Regions from separate parts of the Vreelandella sp. L-25 genome, predicted to be linked through region 2. Evidence: predicted binding sites of a transcription regulator. Region 2 holds the regulator's gene; each other region holds the start of a gene.

Region 1 (3,875 bases), on a different contig from region 2:
CTCAATCGAACGACTCATGCCCAGGAGCCAAGCAATGAGCGACCTACGCGACGACCAGTGGTTTACCGAAGTCTTTGATAGCCACGGTAGCGCTTTCTCGCTGAAAGTTTCTGAAAAACTGCTGGATGTGCAAAGCCCTTACCAGCACCTGGAAGTGTACGCCACCGAAACCTACGGCAACCTGATGGTGCTGGATGGCTGCGTGATGCTCACCGACCGCGACAACTTCCTGTATCACGAAATGATCGCCCACCCGGCGCTGTTCACCCATCAGGACCCCAAGCGGGTGGTCATCATTGGTGGCGGCGACTGCGGCACCTTGAAAGAAGTGCTGCGCCATCCGGGCGTCGAGAAGGTCACCCAGATCGATATCGACGAGGAAGTCACCAAGGCCGCCGAGCGCTTTTTCCCCGAACTCGTGGAAGCCAACGGCGACCCACGCGCCGAGCTGCTGTTTGCCGACGGCGTGAAATGGGTCGACGACGCCGCCGACGAGAGCATCGACGTGCTGATCATCGACTCCACCGACCCGGTAGGCCCTGCCGAAGGCCTGTTCAAAACCGACTTTTTGAAGCGCTGCCACCGCATTCTGAAAAGCGGCGGGGTGATGGTGCAGCAGAGTGAGTCACCGCTGTATCATAGCGGCTCAATCATCCGCGAACTGCGTAACGACATGCGCGAAGCAGGCTTTGATAGCGTAGCCACCCTGCCCTTCCCCCAGCCGGTGTACCCTTCCGGCTGGTGGAGCGTGACGCTGGCAGGCAAAAGCACCAACGTTGAAAGCTTCCGAGAAGAGGCTGCCGCCAGCCACGAAATGCCGCTACAGTACTACACAGTAGATGCCCACCGTGGTGCCCTGGCGCTGCCGCCCTTTATGCGTAAAGCGTTCGCATAACTTCGCGGTTCCGCTATGTATCAGGCCGGGCTCTGCCCGGCCTTTTTTATGCGCAGGAGTTGCTGCGCTCGACGTTAAGGAATAATAAATGACTACAACGCGTTGGTTAGGATTGGGAATCACTCTATTAGCCCCGACCCTCTGGGTACCTGCCACGGCCATGGCCGATACCCTTGAGGCCATTCAAGAGCGCGACAGCGTGCGCTGCGGCGTTAACGCCGCCCAGCCCGGCTTCTCATCGCTGGACGATAACGACCAATATCGCGGCCTGGACACCGATGTGTGCCGCGCCATTGCCGCTGCCGCGCTAGGTGATGCCAGCAAAGTCAATTTCGTACCGTTAGACTCGGTGGAGCGTTTTGCCGCACTGCAGTCTGGCGAGGTGGACGTGCTCTCCCGCACCACCACCTGGACCTCCAGCCGCGACACCACCCTCGGGATGAACTTCACTGGCGTCAGCTACTACGACGGCCAGGCGTTTATGGTGGCCAGCGACCTCGGCGTACAGAGCGCAAAAGAACTGGATGGGGCGGCTGTTTGCACTCAGTCAGGCACCACCAGCGAACTCAACCTTTCCGACTACTTCCGCATTAACAACATGACCTATGATGCGGTGGTGTTTGATTCACCTGAACAGTCGATTGCGGGCTTCGAAGCAGGCCGCTGCGACGTATTGAGCTCGGATGCCTCGCAGCTCTACGCCCAGCGCATTCAACTGGCCGACCCCAATATGGCCGTGGTGCTGCCGGAGATCATCTCCAAAGAGCCGCTGGGCCCCGCCGTGCGCCAAGGGGATGACCAGTGGTTCAACATCGTGAAGTGGTCGCTATTTGCCATGCTGAATGCCGAAGAGCTGGGCGTCAGTCAAGCCAACGTGGATGAGCAGCTAAGCTCAGACAACCCAGATGTGATGCGTTTGCTCGGCCAAGATGGTGATTTTGGCGAAGCCATGGGCCTACAGCCGGACTGGGCCTACCAAATCGTCAAACAGGTAGGTAACTACGCGGATATTTATGATCGCAACGTGGGCACAGGCTCTGATTTTAAGATTGCACGAGGCTTAAACGCGCTTTGGAAAGATGGCGGCATTCAGTACGCGCCGCCCATTCGCTAACACGCTAAGCGACTAGCCACCGACCTCCGCCAGCGGCTGCGCACCAAAAAAGCGCATGGCGTAGCTGCTGGCCTACTTTTTTGCACCACTACCTTCGTCAAATCCGCTGATTTTACGTTGAAAAGCGCTGAATTTGCCGACATATCTTTCTTGGCACCTTCCTTGCTAGCTTTTAATGATGCATCACCATGCATAATGACATTAAATCGAGGAAGGGGAACAAACATGATTAATAAGAAACACCTGGTACTGCTTGCCTCTGCGGGTGCAATTACGCTGGCCGGTATCGCTACCGCGCAAGCGAACACATTAGAAGAAACGCGCTCTCGCGGTGCCGTACAGTGTGGCGTTAGTGATGGCTTGCCAGGTTTTTCCGCGCCGGACGATAGCGGCGAATGGCAGGGCCTGGACGTTGACGTATGTCGTGCCGTGGCTGCCGCCGTACTGGGCGATGCGGACGCCGTTAACTACATTTCCCTGAACGCCGTTGAGCGCTTCACTGCCCTTCAGTCCGGCGAAGTGGATGTCCTTTCTCGTAACACCACCTGGACCACCACCCGTGACACCACGCTGGGTCTGAACTTCACCGGCGTTAACTTCTACGACGGCCAGGGCTTCATGGTCTCTCGCGACCTGGGTATCACCAGCGCGGCCGAGCTGGATGGCGCGGCGATTTGTATTCAATCAGGCACCACTACCGAGCTGAACCTGGCTGATTACTTCCGTGCCAACGGCATGGAGTTCGACCCCATCGTTTTCGATACCTCCGAGCAAACCGTAGGTGGCTTCCAGGCTGGCCGCTGTGACGTTCTGACGTCTGACACTTCTCAGCTGGCGGCCCTGCGCATTCAGCTCGACGACCCGGCGGGCGCCATGATTCTGCCGGATGTCATCTCGAAAGAGCCGCTGGGTCCGGTCGTGCGTCAGGGTGACGATCTGTGGTTCAACATCGTGAAGTGGTCGCTGTTCGCTATGATCAACGGTGAAGAGTACGGCGTCACCAGCGAAAACGCTGAAGAGATGCTCAGCTCCGATAACCCGGACGTAGCGCGTCTACTCGGCCAGGACGGCAACTATGGTGAAGGCATGGGTCTTGACGCCGACTGGGCCTATAACATCCTGAGCCAAGTGGGTAACTACGGTGAAAGCTTCGAGCGCAACGTAGGTATGGGTTCACCGCTGGAAATCGAACGCGGTGTCAATGCCCTGTGGAACCAAGGCGGCTTCCAGTACGCACCGCCGATTCGCTAAGCGTCTCGCTTGACCCCGGCCCGCCACCTTTTTGGTCATGGCGGGCCATTTGATTGACCTTCCGTATCGCGGAGACGCCACCCATGTCCGTAAGACCTAACGCTCGCCCCGTTGGCCAAAAGCCACCGTTCTGGCGAGACCGCGCCAAACGTGCGCTCATCTTCCAATGTCTGCTCATCGCCGCTGTTATCGCCTTTTTGTTCTATATCGTCGGCAACGTGCAAGACAACCTCTCCTCACGGGGTATCACCACAGGTTTTGGCTTCCTGAGTAATACCGCCGGTTTTGGGATCGTTCAGAGTCTGATCGACTACTCTTCCCAAAGCACCTATGGCCGCACCTTTTTCGTTGGCCTACTGAATACGCTGTTGGTGGGCGGGCTAGGCGTGATTGCCGCCACCATCATTGGCTTCATTGTCGGTATCGCCCGTTTATCGCCCAACTGGCTGATCGCCAAACTGGCGGCGGCGTATATCGAAACGTTTCGTAATATCCCGCTGCTGCTGCAGATCTTCTTTTGGTACTTTGCCGTGCTGCGGGCGCTCCCCAGCGCGAGGGAAAGCCTGGCGTTTGGCGAAGCCGTGTTTCTTAATGTACGCGGGCTTTATCTACCTG
Region 2 (3,875 bases):
CAAGGCAATATGCAGCTACGCGGAGAGCGTGTCGAAATTCAGCGTAACAATGCTGGCGAGTTGTCTCGCGCCATCGCTACGGGCGAGCGTGCTTACTTGCGTAACCAAATTGAAGACCAAGAAACCCCTATAGAAGGCTGGGCGCGTCGGATTATTTATCACGTTTCCGAACGCCGGGTTGAGCTGATTGACCAAGCTGAGCTGACCCAGCAAGGAGATCACTTCCAAGGTGGACGTTTAGAGTACTTTATCGATCAAGAAGTAGTACAAGCACGCTCTGACGTTAGCGGCAGTGAAAATCAGCGTATTCGTATGACCCTTCAGCCCGAACAATAGGAAGTGGCCACGTGGCAGCATCAACATCCCCAGCCCCCACACCAGTAAAAACGCTCTACGCCCATCATTTAGCGAAGAGCTATAAGCGCCGCCGTGTGGTTAAAGATATTAATCTGGAAATCACTCAAGGTAGCGTGGTTGGGCTACTTGGCCCTAATGGTGCAGGTAAAACCACCTCGTTTTATATGATTGTGGGGTTGGTCAAATTGGATGCGGGCAAAGTAGGCATTGACGACCTTGACCTCACTCATGCTCCTATGCATGAACGCGCCATGGCAGGGATTGGTTATCTACCCCAGGAAGCTTCCATCTTCCGCAAGCTCTCCGTGGCTGACAACATTATGGCCATTTTAGAGACACGCAAAGAGCTTGATCGAAGCGCCCGGGAAGCACAACTTGAGTTACTACTTGAAGATTTTCACATCACTCATATACGCGACAACTTAGGCATGAGTCTTTCTGGGGGCGAACGCCGCCGTGTTGAAATCGCCCGCTCATTGGCCACCGAACCGGCCTTTATCCTGCTGGATGAACCTTTTGCCGGGGTTGACCCGATTTCCGTTGGGGAAATTAAAGCTATCATTCGAGCGTTAAAGAAACGCCACATTGGCGTATTGATCACCGACCATAACGTTCGTGAAACGCTGGATATTTGTGATATTGCCTACATTGTTGGCGACGGTCACATCATTGCCAGTGGAAACGCCCAGGAAATCCTCAACAACCAGAAGGTTCGAGATGTCTATTTAGGCGCTGATTTCCGCCTTTAAACAGTGACCTGCAGAAGCATTTCTTTTAGTGGCATGCTTATTGCACTTGCACCAAGCCATAACTCGCTCTAGGGTGGAGCTTTCTGATTAACGAGTGGTTCTCAGATGGTCATGAAAGCTTCTCTCCAATTGCGTATCGGCACACAGCTGACCATGACACCTCAGCTGCAGCAGGCTATCGCCCTGCTTCAGCTATCGACGCTGGACCTTCGTCAAGAAATTCAGCAAGCGCTAGATGCCAATCCCATGCTTGAGCAAGAAGATGAGTTTGGCGAGCAGGCTGTCAGTGAGCCTCAAGAGGCTGAGTGGTCCGAGAGCATCCCCAACGAACTCTCCGTCGACAGTGACTGGTCAGATACCTATCAAGACATAGGCAGCCTGGGTGGCAGCAGTGAAGGCCCCGACTTCGAGCGCCAAGCCGCTGGACAAAGCCTACATGGCCACCTGCTATGGCAACTGGCCATGACAGACTTTAGCCCGCGAGAATACGCCATCGCGGAAAGCCTGATTGATGCGCTGGATGCCAACGGCTATCTCACCCAGCCGCTTAATGACATTCGGGAAGGATTAAAAGCCCAAGGCCATGACAGCTTAAGCCAGCGGGAAGTGGAAAATACCCTGCTGCGCTTGCAGCAATTTGAGCCCACCGGCGTCTTTGCCCGAGACCTGCGTGAATGCCTGATGCTGCAACTCGCCTCACTACCTGAGGACACCCCTCTGCTAATGCCCGCCAAACGGCTGGTTCGCCAGTTTTTGGAAGCATTAGGCAAAGACGATATGCGGCTTCTCAAGCGCCGTTTAAGCCTTGATGACGAGCAGCTTGACGATGTCATCCGTTTAATTCGCAGCCTTGACCCACGCCCTGGGAGCACCTATGGCGTTACCGACGACAGCTACATCACCCCCGACCTAGTCGTTCGGCACGACAATGAAGGTTGGCATTTAGAGCTCAATCCAGAAGCACTACCACGCTTGCGTATACAGCCCGACTACGCCAGCTTGATCAAACGCGCAGACAAAAGCCAAGACAACCAGTTCCTCAAAGAGCACCTCCAAGAAGCCCGCTGGCTGATCAAAAGCTTATCGAGTCGCAATGACACGCTGCTACGAGTTGGGCGTGAAATTATTGCACGCCAAATTGGCTTTCTGGAGCATGGCGAAGAAGCAATGAAACCGCTGATTTTAGCGGATATTGCTGAAGCGGTAGAGATGCACGAATCCACCATATCTCGTGTGACCACGCAGAAATTTATTCACACGCCACGGGGCGTTTTCGAGCTTAAGTACTTCTTCTCAAGCCAGGTAAGCGGCCAAGACGGCGGCGACAGCCACTCCAGCACAGCCATTCGCGCCCGCATCAAAAAGCTGATTCAGGATGAGCCCTCAGGAAAACCGCTCTCCGATAGCCGCTTGGTGACTCTGCTTGAAGAGGGGGGCATTAGCGTTGCACGGCGTACTGTCGCAAAATATCGGGAGTCAATGGGCATTCCCTCGTCAAGTGAGCGCCGCCGTTTACGCTAGTTAAGCGGTACGTATGAACAAACTCAACGCAAGGGCTTTGCAATAGCGTAAAAAGGGTTACAATCGAAGTACAGTCCGATGGATAAGGAGCACGTCAATGCAAGTAAACATCACTGGTCATCACGTTGAACTGACTGACGCCTTGCGCGACTACGTTAACGAAAAGCTAGAGCGCGTTGAACGCCACTACGACAACATTACCACGGTGCAAGTGACCTTATCTGTTGAGAAGGAGCGCCAGCAAGCAGCCTGCACACTGCACGCTGCCGGTGCAGACCTTCACGCCGAAGCGCTTGATAACGACATGTATGCCGCTATTGATGCGCTAGCAGACAAAATCGATCGTCAACTCGTTAAACATAAGGAAAAAGCACAAGCTCGCGCCCAGGGCGCTGGTGTGCGTTAACTCAATGACGTTGGAAACCATCCTCCCCCCGGAGCGCGTGCTTTATGACGTTCCCGGGGGCAGCAAAAAACGGGTGCTGGAGTTTTTCAGCACCTTTATCGCCCAAAATACACCCAGCCTAGATAGCCAAGAGGTGTTTAGCCGACTCATTGGCCGCGAGCGACTAGGCAGTACGGGGATAGGCAACGGGGTTGCCATCCCCCACGCTCGCAGTCCTCACTGTAGCGCACCCATTGCTGGCTTTTTAAAGCTTGCTGAGCCAGTAGACTTCGACGCCATTGATGGCGACCCGGTGGATCTTGTGTTTGTGCTGCTGGTACCAGAAGAGGCAGATGACACCCACCTAGCACTGCTTGGCCAAGTGGCTACTATTATGAACGACGCCCATACGCGTCAGCAGTTACGTAAAGCCGATAGTCAGCGCGAACTCTTAGCACTTATTACCGCCAAGATTCGCGAACAAGCCGCCTAGGCTTTATGGGCGGTGGCCACTGCACGCAGCGATAATTTCCTCCCATGCAAGCCAAGAGAGACGCTATGCAACTGGTGATCATTAGCGGCCGTTCAGGGTCCGGTAAATCTATCGCCTTACAAGCGCTAGAGGATCTTGGCTACTACGCTATCGACAATTTACCCGCCATGCTGCTGGGCTCATTAGTTGATGAACTACGTGAGCAAGGCGAGCGCACTCACTTAGCAGTGAGCATTGACGCGCGCAACCTTCCTACGGCGCTTGAACGCCTCCCAGCTTTACTGGAAGAACTACGCCAGCGAGAAATTCGTTTTCAGGTCATCTATCTGACCACGGATGCGCGCATTCTTTTGGAGCGTTACTCAGCCAC
Region 3 (3,875 bases), on a different contig from region 2:
GAGGTATAGCCACGTTCTACCTGCAAATCAGAAAGCGTTAAGTGAATCCCGTGGTGCAGGCTAACGTCATGAACATGACCAGTGGCGACCGGCTGGCGCGGAGAAGTCGGGCCTTCAATGCGGTAGTGAATGCCGAAGCGCTGGCCAAGCTGGGCCAACGAAAAGGGGGTGATTTTAGGCGTTGCTAAGCGTTCCTGCTGAGGCATCGGGGCAGTTGCTATCGTGGGTGGAGCGTAGTGCCTGCGCCGTATTGGTGCTTAACGGCACGCGGGAGGCTGCGGATAAGCGCACGATAGCACTATCACTAGGGTTGTCAATGATAGTGATTCTTGTTCACTGGCATGGGGTGTTGAATTAAGCACAGGGGAGAGGACGGGAGAGAGTGTAGAGATAGTATGAGAGAGAGAGAGGGGCAAGAAGTGGGGCAGCCGAACCTGCCCCATGCCGTGCAAAACGGCGTACTTACTCAGCGCCGTCAGCGGTTGGCTTAGTTGTGCTGGAAGGTTGCACAGGGGCGGGCGGTACTTCAGCTTCTACAGGCGTGGCGGCGGGGGTGTTAGATGCTTCTATCGCCGCTTCCAGGCTGGCCACTTGGCGCTCTAGAGCTTCTACCCGCGAGCGGGTGCGCTGCAGCACATCCATCAAAATATCAAAGTCTTCCCGCGATACCAGCTCCAGGCGGTCAAACGCGCCGCGTACCACCTGCTGGACACCTTTCTGAATATCTTCCGGGGCTTGCGACGCATTCTGTAAGCGGTCGCCGATCTGCTGGGCTAAGCGGCTAATGCGGTCTTGGGGCGCCATGGCTCTCTCCTTAAACGATCACGCATAAATGTGAACTGCTTGTGAGTAAGGATACGCAACCCGCCGACGATTCGCATGTACCGTTTGTTAATTAAGCGCGGTGGGCGTACGTGTACAAATGCATCGAAATGGAGCGACTAGCTTTTTTCAATGTTCTTTTATGGTGCAGGGCAAGTCCGGCACGTAGTAGGTAGTGGTGCTTAGTTACCGCCACTTGCTTATGTTAATAATTTAAGTTTTTGAATTTAAATAATAAAAAAGTGAGTGGCACGGTATGAGCATTAGTAGGGTAAGCACTAAATTCGGGCGGCCATGCCGCTATCCACCGAGCCAGCAGGGGAGATCCGGGATGAAACTCATCACCGCTATCATCAAGCCATTCAAGCTTGACGACGTTCGTGAAGCACTCGCCGACAACGGCGTTCAAGGGATTACGGTTACTGAAGTGAAAGGCTTTGGTCGCCAAAAGGGGCATACCGAACTCTACCGTGGTGCGGAGTATGTGGTCGACTTTCTGCCCAAGGTGAAAGTGGAAGTCGCCGTCGACGATGCGCGCCTGGAGAGCGTGCTGGATGCCATCTGCAATGCAGCGAATAGCGGCAAAATCGGCGACGGCAAAGTGTTCGTCACACCGTTGGAAGATGTGATCCGTATTCGTACCGGTGAGCGCGGTGCTGACGCCGTTTAAGGGCCGACTTTGAGTTGCTGATGACGTTTTAACGTCGCCAAGTATCTCTTCTAAGTACCTTTTCCAAGTACCTCTTCTTAGTACAAACGGGGAACACCTCATGAATGAGTTAGCTGATTTGAGCTATGCGCTCGATACGTTTTACTTCCTGATTTGCGGCGTACTGGTCATGTGGATGGCCGCCGGCTTCTCGATGCTCGAGGCCGGTATGGTACGTTCCAAGAACACCGCTGAAATTCTGACCAAGAACATTGCGCTGTTTGCCATTGCCTGCACCATGTACCTGCTGGTGGGCTACTACATCATGTACTCCAGCGGCGAAGGCGGTTTCCTGCCTAGCCTTGGGTTCCTGATCGGTACCGAGAACAGCGTCGATGCGGTGCTGGCCGGTGGTGATGATGCGCCTTACTACTCCATGCGTTCGGACTTCTTCTTCCAGGTCGTGTTTGTGGCCACCGCGATGTCGATTGTCTCGGGTGCGGTTGCTGAGCGTATGAAGCTGTGGGCGTTCCTAGCCTTTGCCGTGGTGATGACTGCGTTCATCTACCCGGTGTCTGGCTACTGGACGTGGGGCGGCGGCTGGTTGTCTGAAGTGGGCTACTCTGACTACGCGGGTTCCGGCATTGTGCACATGGCCGGTGCGGCTGCAGCGCTTGCCGGTGTGCTGGTACTTGGCCCGCGTAAAGGCAAGTACGGTAAAGATGGCTCTATCCACGCCATTCCCGGTGCCAATATGCCGCTGGCAACGCTGGGTACCTTCATCCTGTGGATGGGCTGGTTCGGCTTCAACGGTGGCTCTGAGCTGAAAATGTCCGATATCGGTTCAGCTAACAACGTTGCGCAAGTGTTCGTGAACACCAACGCAGCGGCTGCTGGTGGTGTCATCGCCGCGCTTATTCTAGCCAAGCTGTGGTTCCGCAAGGCGGACCTCACCATGGCGCTGAACGGCGCGCTGGCTGGCCTGGTGGCGGTTACCGCCGACCCGCTTTCTCCTTCAGCGCTGGGTGCTGCCATTATTGGCGCAGTAGGTGGCCTGATTGTTGTCGCGGCTATCGTAACGTTGGACAAACTGAAGCTGGACGATCCGGTTGGTGCGATCTCCGTTCACGGTGTGGTCGGTATCTGGGGTGTGTTGGCAGTACCGCTGAATAATGGCGATGCTTCTTTCGGTGCACAGTTGATCGGTATCGTGGGCATCTTTGGCTGGGTCTTCATCGCAAGCTTAGTGGTATGGCTGGTGCTGAAAGCGGTCATGGGTATCCGCGTTAGCGAAGAAGAAGAGTATGAAGGCGTCGATATCGCTGAATGCGGTCTGGAAGCCTACCCCGAGTTTAGCGTCAAGAAATAAGCTTGCGCTAATCATGTGAGCTGGCGTGCTCCTTTTGGCCTCCCCACCGTGGGAGGCCTTTTTGTCCTTCCCAGGTAGGTTGCACGCTGGTTGTTATTAGCTAGGTACGTACTGGCTTTTTATTCTCTGCCCATGGCGGTGTATGCTTAACCCACTGGGTAACGGGCTTGGCTATGCGAGCGCCCCGCCAACCTTGATGGGTTATGACAACCGTTCAATAACGCTGTTTTGATAACAGTGGGCCACCAAGCTAGAGGATGTCGCAATGAAATTGATCTCAGCCATTATCAAGCCGTTCAAGCTTGATGACGTACGCGAATCGCTCTCTGATATCGGCGTGCAGGGCATTACGGTAACGGAAGTGAAAGGCTTTGGCCGCCAGAAGGGCCACACGGAGCTCTACCGTGGCGCGGAGTACGTGGTGGATTTCCTGCCCAAGGTGAAGCTGGAAGTGGCCGTCGACGACGATATGGCCGAGCAGGTAATCGACGCGATTACCCAGGTCGCCAATACCGGCAAAATCGGTGACGGTAAAATCTTCGTGATGCCGCTCGAGCAGGTCATCCGTATCCGGACCGGCGAAACCGGTAAAGACGCTGTTTAACCACGGTGAATGGTAAGGCGTGAACAGTGAGTCGCGCTGAATCGACAAAGCCCCTGTGGATAATATCCACAGGGGCTTTGTGCATAAGGCGACGATGACACGGGCTACGATTTTCTATTCACCCTTCACCTTTCACCCTTCGAACGAGGCTCACTTCTCAACGAAGGCGCGTTCGATGACGTAGTCGCCCGGCTCGCCCATACGCGGGGAGATGTTCAGGCCCAGCTCATCGAGCAGGGCGCTGGTGTCGTCCAGCATCGCCGGGCTGCCGCAGATCATGGCGCGGTCTTGGCGCGGGTCGATGGGCGGTAGGCCGGTGTCCTCGAACAGCTTGCCGGTGCGAATATGGTCGGTCAGGCGACCCATGGTGTGAAACTCTTCACGGGTCACCGTGGGGTAGTACACCAGCTTCTCGGCGATCTCTTCGCCCA
Region 4 (3,875 bases), on a different contig from region 2:
CGTGCCACCGTTGGCCTGCTCGAAGCGCCCTTGGCGCTGGGCAGCCGCCCCGGTAAACGCGCCTTTCTCATGGCCAAACAGTTCGGACTCTATTAAGTCACGAGGAATTGCCGCCATATTCAAAGCAATAAACGGCTTGCCCGCCCTCGGGCTGTGCTGATGCAGCGCCTGGGCGACACGCTCTTTACCGGTGCCCGACTCACCGTTAATCAGTACCGTAATGTGCGAGTGGGAGAGCCGCCCAATGGCGCGAAAGACTTCCTGCATGGCGGGCGCTTCACCGATGATCTCGGCGCTTAGGCCTTCCGGCACGCTCACCGGCCGCTGGCGTTCACGGGCGTGGGCTACCGCACGGCGTACCAGCGCCAGCGCCTCATCCACATCAAACGGCTTGGGCAAGTACTCAAACGCCCCCCCCTGATAAGAGGCCACGGCGCTGTCTAAATCGGAGTGAGCGGTCATGACAATGACCGGCAGGTCCGGGTGGGCTTCGCGAACCCGTGACATTAAATCCAGCCCATCAATCCCCGGCATGCGAATATCGGTCACCAACACATCCGGTGGGCTTTCCAGCAGCCGTGCCAGCGCTGTGTCGGCACGCTCAATACACTCAACCTCTAGGTCTGGCTGCGCCAGTGCGCGCTCCAGCACCCAACGGATAGCGCGGTCATCATCGACAATAACCACCCGTGCAACATCGGTACGTGTCGCCTCAGTCATGACGCTTCTCCGGTGCAATTAATAACTAATGGAATCAGTAAACGAAATTCGGTATGTCCAGGTCGTGAGTCGCATTCGATCAATCCCTGATGTTGATACAAAATTGACTGAGCAATGGATAGCCCCAAACCGCTGCCTTCCGCGCGGCCAGACACCATCGGGTAAAAGAGGGTTTCGCGTAGGCTTTCAGGAATGCCAGGGCCGTTATCAATCACGCCGACTTCGCTCACTAGCCGGTGCCGCTCGGCGCCTAAAGTGAACTGGCGCCGGGCACGGGTGCGCAGAATCAGCTCCGGTGAGGGGGTCTCTGCATCGCTCATGGCCTGCACCGCGTTACGCGCCACGTTCAATACCGCCTGAATCATTTGCGACTCATCACCGGAAAGATCCGGCAGGCTGGGGTCGTAATCGCGGTTGACGGTGACATGGGGATGCTCGGCAATCAGCAGCGCTCGCACTCGCTCCAGCACTTTATGGATATTGACCGGCTCATGCTTAATGATGCGGTTCGGGCCCAGCATGGAATCAACCAAATCTCGTAAGCGGTCTACTTCTTCGACGATGATATGGGTAAATTCCCGCAGCGCCGGGTCGTCTAAATCACGCTCCAGCAGTTGCGCCGCACCGCGAATGCCGCCTAATGGGTTTTTCACCTCGTGGGCCAAGCCCCGCGCCAGCACCTTAATGGTCTCTTGGCGGGTGGTGAGCGCCTCTTCGCGGGAAATCTGCATCAAGCGGTCTCGCGGCTCGACTTCCAGCAGCAGCTCATCGGCTGAGAGGGGCGTTACCGTATAGTCCACCGTGAGTGGCTCACTATTGAGCGGCGTGATACGCGCTTCCCGCTGGGTATAGGGGTGAAAGGCATCCCGCGCTTTGGCCAATACCTCATCAATACTTTCCCCACCGCCTAGCAAGGTATCTAGACTAATACCCTGCACACGGCTAAAGCTCACCGCTAGCAGCGCTTCCGCCGCTGGGTTCATCCAGCGGACACGGAGTTCACCGTCGAGCAGTAGCACTGCGGTGGTGAGATGTTCTAATAAGCGCTGATACATGGCGTGTCCTGAAACGTCGCTCTAATAATAGTGTGATGAACAATAGCGTGATGGGATCGTTGAGAGAGGAACTGCAAAAAGCGCGCCAATTAAGCACAAACGGCGGCATGCACGGCTGATGGGCAGCCGGTGTGGGCACAGCGAGCCGTTATAGCGCACTGCCGAACAAATTCAGATACTCCTATGCACCATTGTAGTGCATTGCACTATTCAGCAATAAAAATAGTCACCGGATCGGTGCGGTGTTGAATACGCCCTTGGCTATCCAACAGTTCGGCCTGCAGCTGGTGTTGGCCCGCTGGCAAGCCCGCCAGCCAGAACGCATCGCTATGCAGGGCAGATTGGCTTAGTTCGCCATTCACGAGCAGTTGAATTTGGTGGTCGTCGCGTAGCGGCGGCGAAACCGCCACTTCAACCGGCGTCATATTATTTCGCAACGAGGCCCCCGCCGCTGGGTTAGCAATCGCAAAGCGGTCATAGGGCATAAACGGTTGGCCAGGATTCCCCTTGGCGCGGGGAGACAGAGAAGCAGGCCGAGCAGCGGTAGGCACGCTCTGCAGCGGGGCCAGCGTGATCGCTTTACCACCACGCTCTGGGTTGTCAGTAAACGTCACGTTGCCCTGCGCATCCACCACACGATACACCGTTTGAGCCTGCGCAGCGCTTACCCACAAGCCCAGCAGTAGCGCAGCCCCTGTGGACAAACCACTTTTTTGACGCAAACGCCATCTACTGATCATTACTTTCTCACCCTTATGTTGCTCCAACAAAGAACCCCGCCGAGGCGGGGTTTTTCAGGCTAATCACACCGCAAGGGTGATGTTAGCACTCTTGTTAAAACGGTGTTTAGCAACCGTTCTTAGCAAGAGTAGTACATGTCGAACTCGATCGGGTGAGTGGTCATGCGAATGCGCTCCACTTCTTCCATCTTCAGCTCGATGTAAGCATCGATCATTTCATCAGTAAATACGCCGCCTTCGGTCAGGAACGCACGGTCAGCATCGAGTGCTTCCAGTGCTTGGTCCAGGCTGTTGGCAACGGTCGGTACGGACTTGCCTTCTTCCGGCGGCAGGTCGTACAGGTTCTTGTCCATGGCATCGCCAGGGTGGATCTTGTTCTTGATACCGTCGATACCCGCCATCAGCATCGCTGCAAACGCCAGGTAGGGGTTAGCAGTCGGATCAGGGAAGCGAGTCTCTACACGCTTGCCTTTCGGGCTAGCGGTGTAAGGAATACGGATAGAAGCAGAACGGTTACGGGCACTGTAGGCCAGCATGACCGGTGCTTCGAAGCCCGGAACCAGACGCTTGTACGAGTTGGTAGAAGCGTTGGTGAAGGCGTTCAGGGCACGAGCGTGCTTGATGATACCGCCGATGTAGTACAGCGCCATTTCAGACAGGCCCGCGTACTCGTCGCCAGCAAACTGGTTCTGACCATCTTTCCAGAACGACTGGTGTACGTGCATACCAGAACCGTTGTCGCCTACCAGCGGTTTCGGCATGAAGGTAGCGGTTTTGCCGTAAGCGTGCGCCACGTTGTGGATCACGTACTTCATTTCCTGAACTTCGTCAGCTTTCTTCACCAGCGTGTTGAATTTAACGCCGATTTCGTTCTGACCCGCGTTGGCAACTTCGTGGTGGTGAACTTCCACGGTCTGGCCAATCGCTTCCAGGGTGTTACACATCGCGCCACGGATATCGTGGAAGCTATCGACCGGAGGAACCGGGAAGTAGCCGCCTTTCACGCGCGGACGGTGACCCAGGTTGCCGCCTTCTACTTTGTTGTCAGTTGCCCAAGCGCCTTCATCAGACGTGATTTTGTACATAGAGCCCTGGATATCGGACTTCCAGTGCACTTCGTCAAAGATGAAGAATTCCGGCTCTGGGCCGAAGAAGGCGGTGTCGCCCAGACCGGTAGACTGCAGGTAAGCTTCTGCACGCTTAGCGATAGAGCGCGGGTCGCGATCATAGCCCTGCATGGTAGCAGGCTCGATGATGTCGCAACGCAGGATCAGGGTAGCGTCTTCGGTGAAGGGGTCCAGGAAGCCGGTGCCGTCTTCCGGACGCAGGATCATGTCGGATTCATTAATGCCTTTCCAGC

What was found. Region 2 encodes sigma-54, which starts transcription at its own class of promoters, with help from an activator protein. Its sites were predicted from a motif close to TGGCACNNNNNTTGCTNT; they were not measured.
Region 1: the regulator sigma-54 is predicted to act here: its motif matches at 2,161-2,178, upstream of AC13CN_RS10280 (amino acid ABC transporter substrate-binding protein).
Region 3: the regulator sigma-54 is predicted to act here: its motif matches at 1,070-1,087, upstream of AC13CN_RS10215 (P-II family nitrogen regulator).
Region 4: the regulator sigma-54 is predicted to act here: its motif matches at 1,846-1,863, upstream of glnL (nitrogen regulation protein NR(II)).

Annotation. Positions count from the first base shown of each region.
Region 1 is NZ_JBSXNH010000066.1:161,139-165,013, reverse strand. It holds gene hemE (uroporphyrinogen decarboxylase) at 1-38, shown strand, start outside; gene speE (polyamine aminopropyltransferase) at 35-895, shown strand; gene AC13CN_RS10285 (amino acid ABC transporter substrate-binding protein) at 984-2,009, shown strand; gene AC13CN_RS10280 (amino acid ABC transporter substrate-binding protein) at 2,235-3,260, shown strand; gene AC13CN_RS10275 (amino acid ABC transporter permease) at 3,344-3,875, shown strand, end outside.
Region 2 is NZ_JBSXNH010000064.1:23,419-27,293, reverse strand. It holds gene lptA (lipopolysaccharide transport periplasmic protein LptA) at 1-336, shown strand, start outside; gene lptB (LPS export ABC transporter ATP-binding protein) at 348-1,106, shown strand; gene AC13CN_RS08960 (RNA polymerase factor sigma-54) at 1,212-2,627, shown strand; gene hpf (ribosome hibernation-promoting factor, HPF/YfiA family) at 2,725-3,033, shown strand; gene ptsN (PTS IIA-like nitrogen regulatory protein PtsN) at 3,038-3,505, shown strand; gene rapZ (RNase adapter RapZ) at 3,571-3,875, shown strand, end outside.
Region 3 is NZ_JBSXNH010000066.1:148,930-152,804, forward strand. It holds gene AC13CN_RS10205 (helix-turn-helix transcriptional regulator) at 1-206, opposite strand, end outside; gene AC13CN_RS10210 (accessory factor UbiK family protein) at 463-804, opposite strand; gene AC13CN_RS10215 (P-II family nitrogen regulator) at 1,154-1,492, shown strand; gene AC13CN_RS10220 (ammonium transporter) at 1,593-2,840, shown strand; gene glnK (P-II family nitrogen regulator) at 3,106-3,444, shown strand; gene AC13CN_RS10230 (ferredoxin--NADP reductase) at 3,595-3,875, opposite strand, start outside.
Region 4 is NZ_JBSXNH010000015.1:3,198-7,072, reverse strand. It holds gene ntrC (nitrogen regulation protein NR(I)) at 1-720, opposite strand, end outside; gene glnL (nitrogen regulation protein NR(II)) at 717-1,775, opposite strand; gene AC13CN_RS00580 (DUF4124 domain-containing protein) at 1,982-2,515, opposite strand; gene glnA (glutamate--ammonia ligase) at 2,635-3,875, opposite strand, start outside.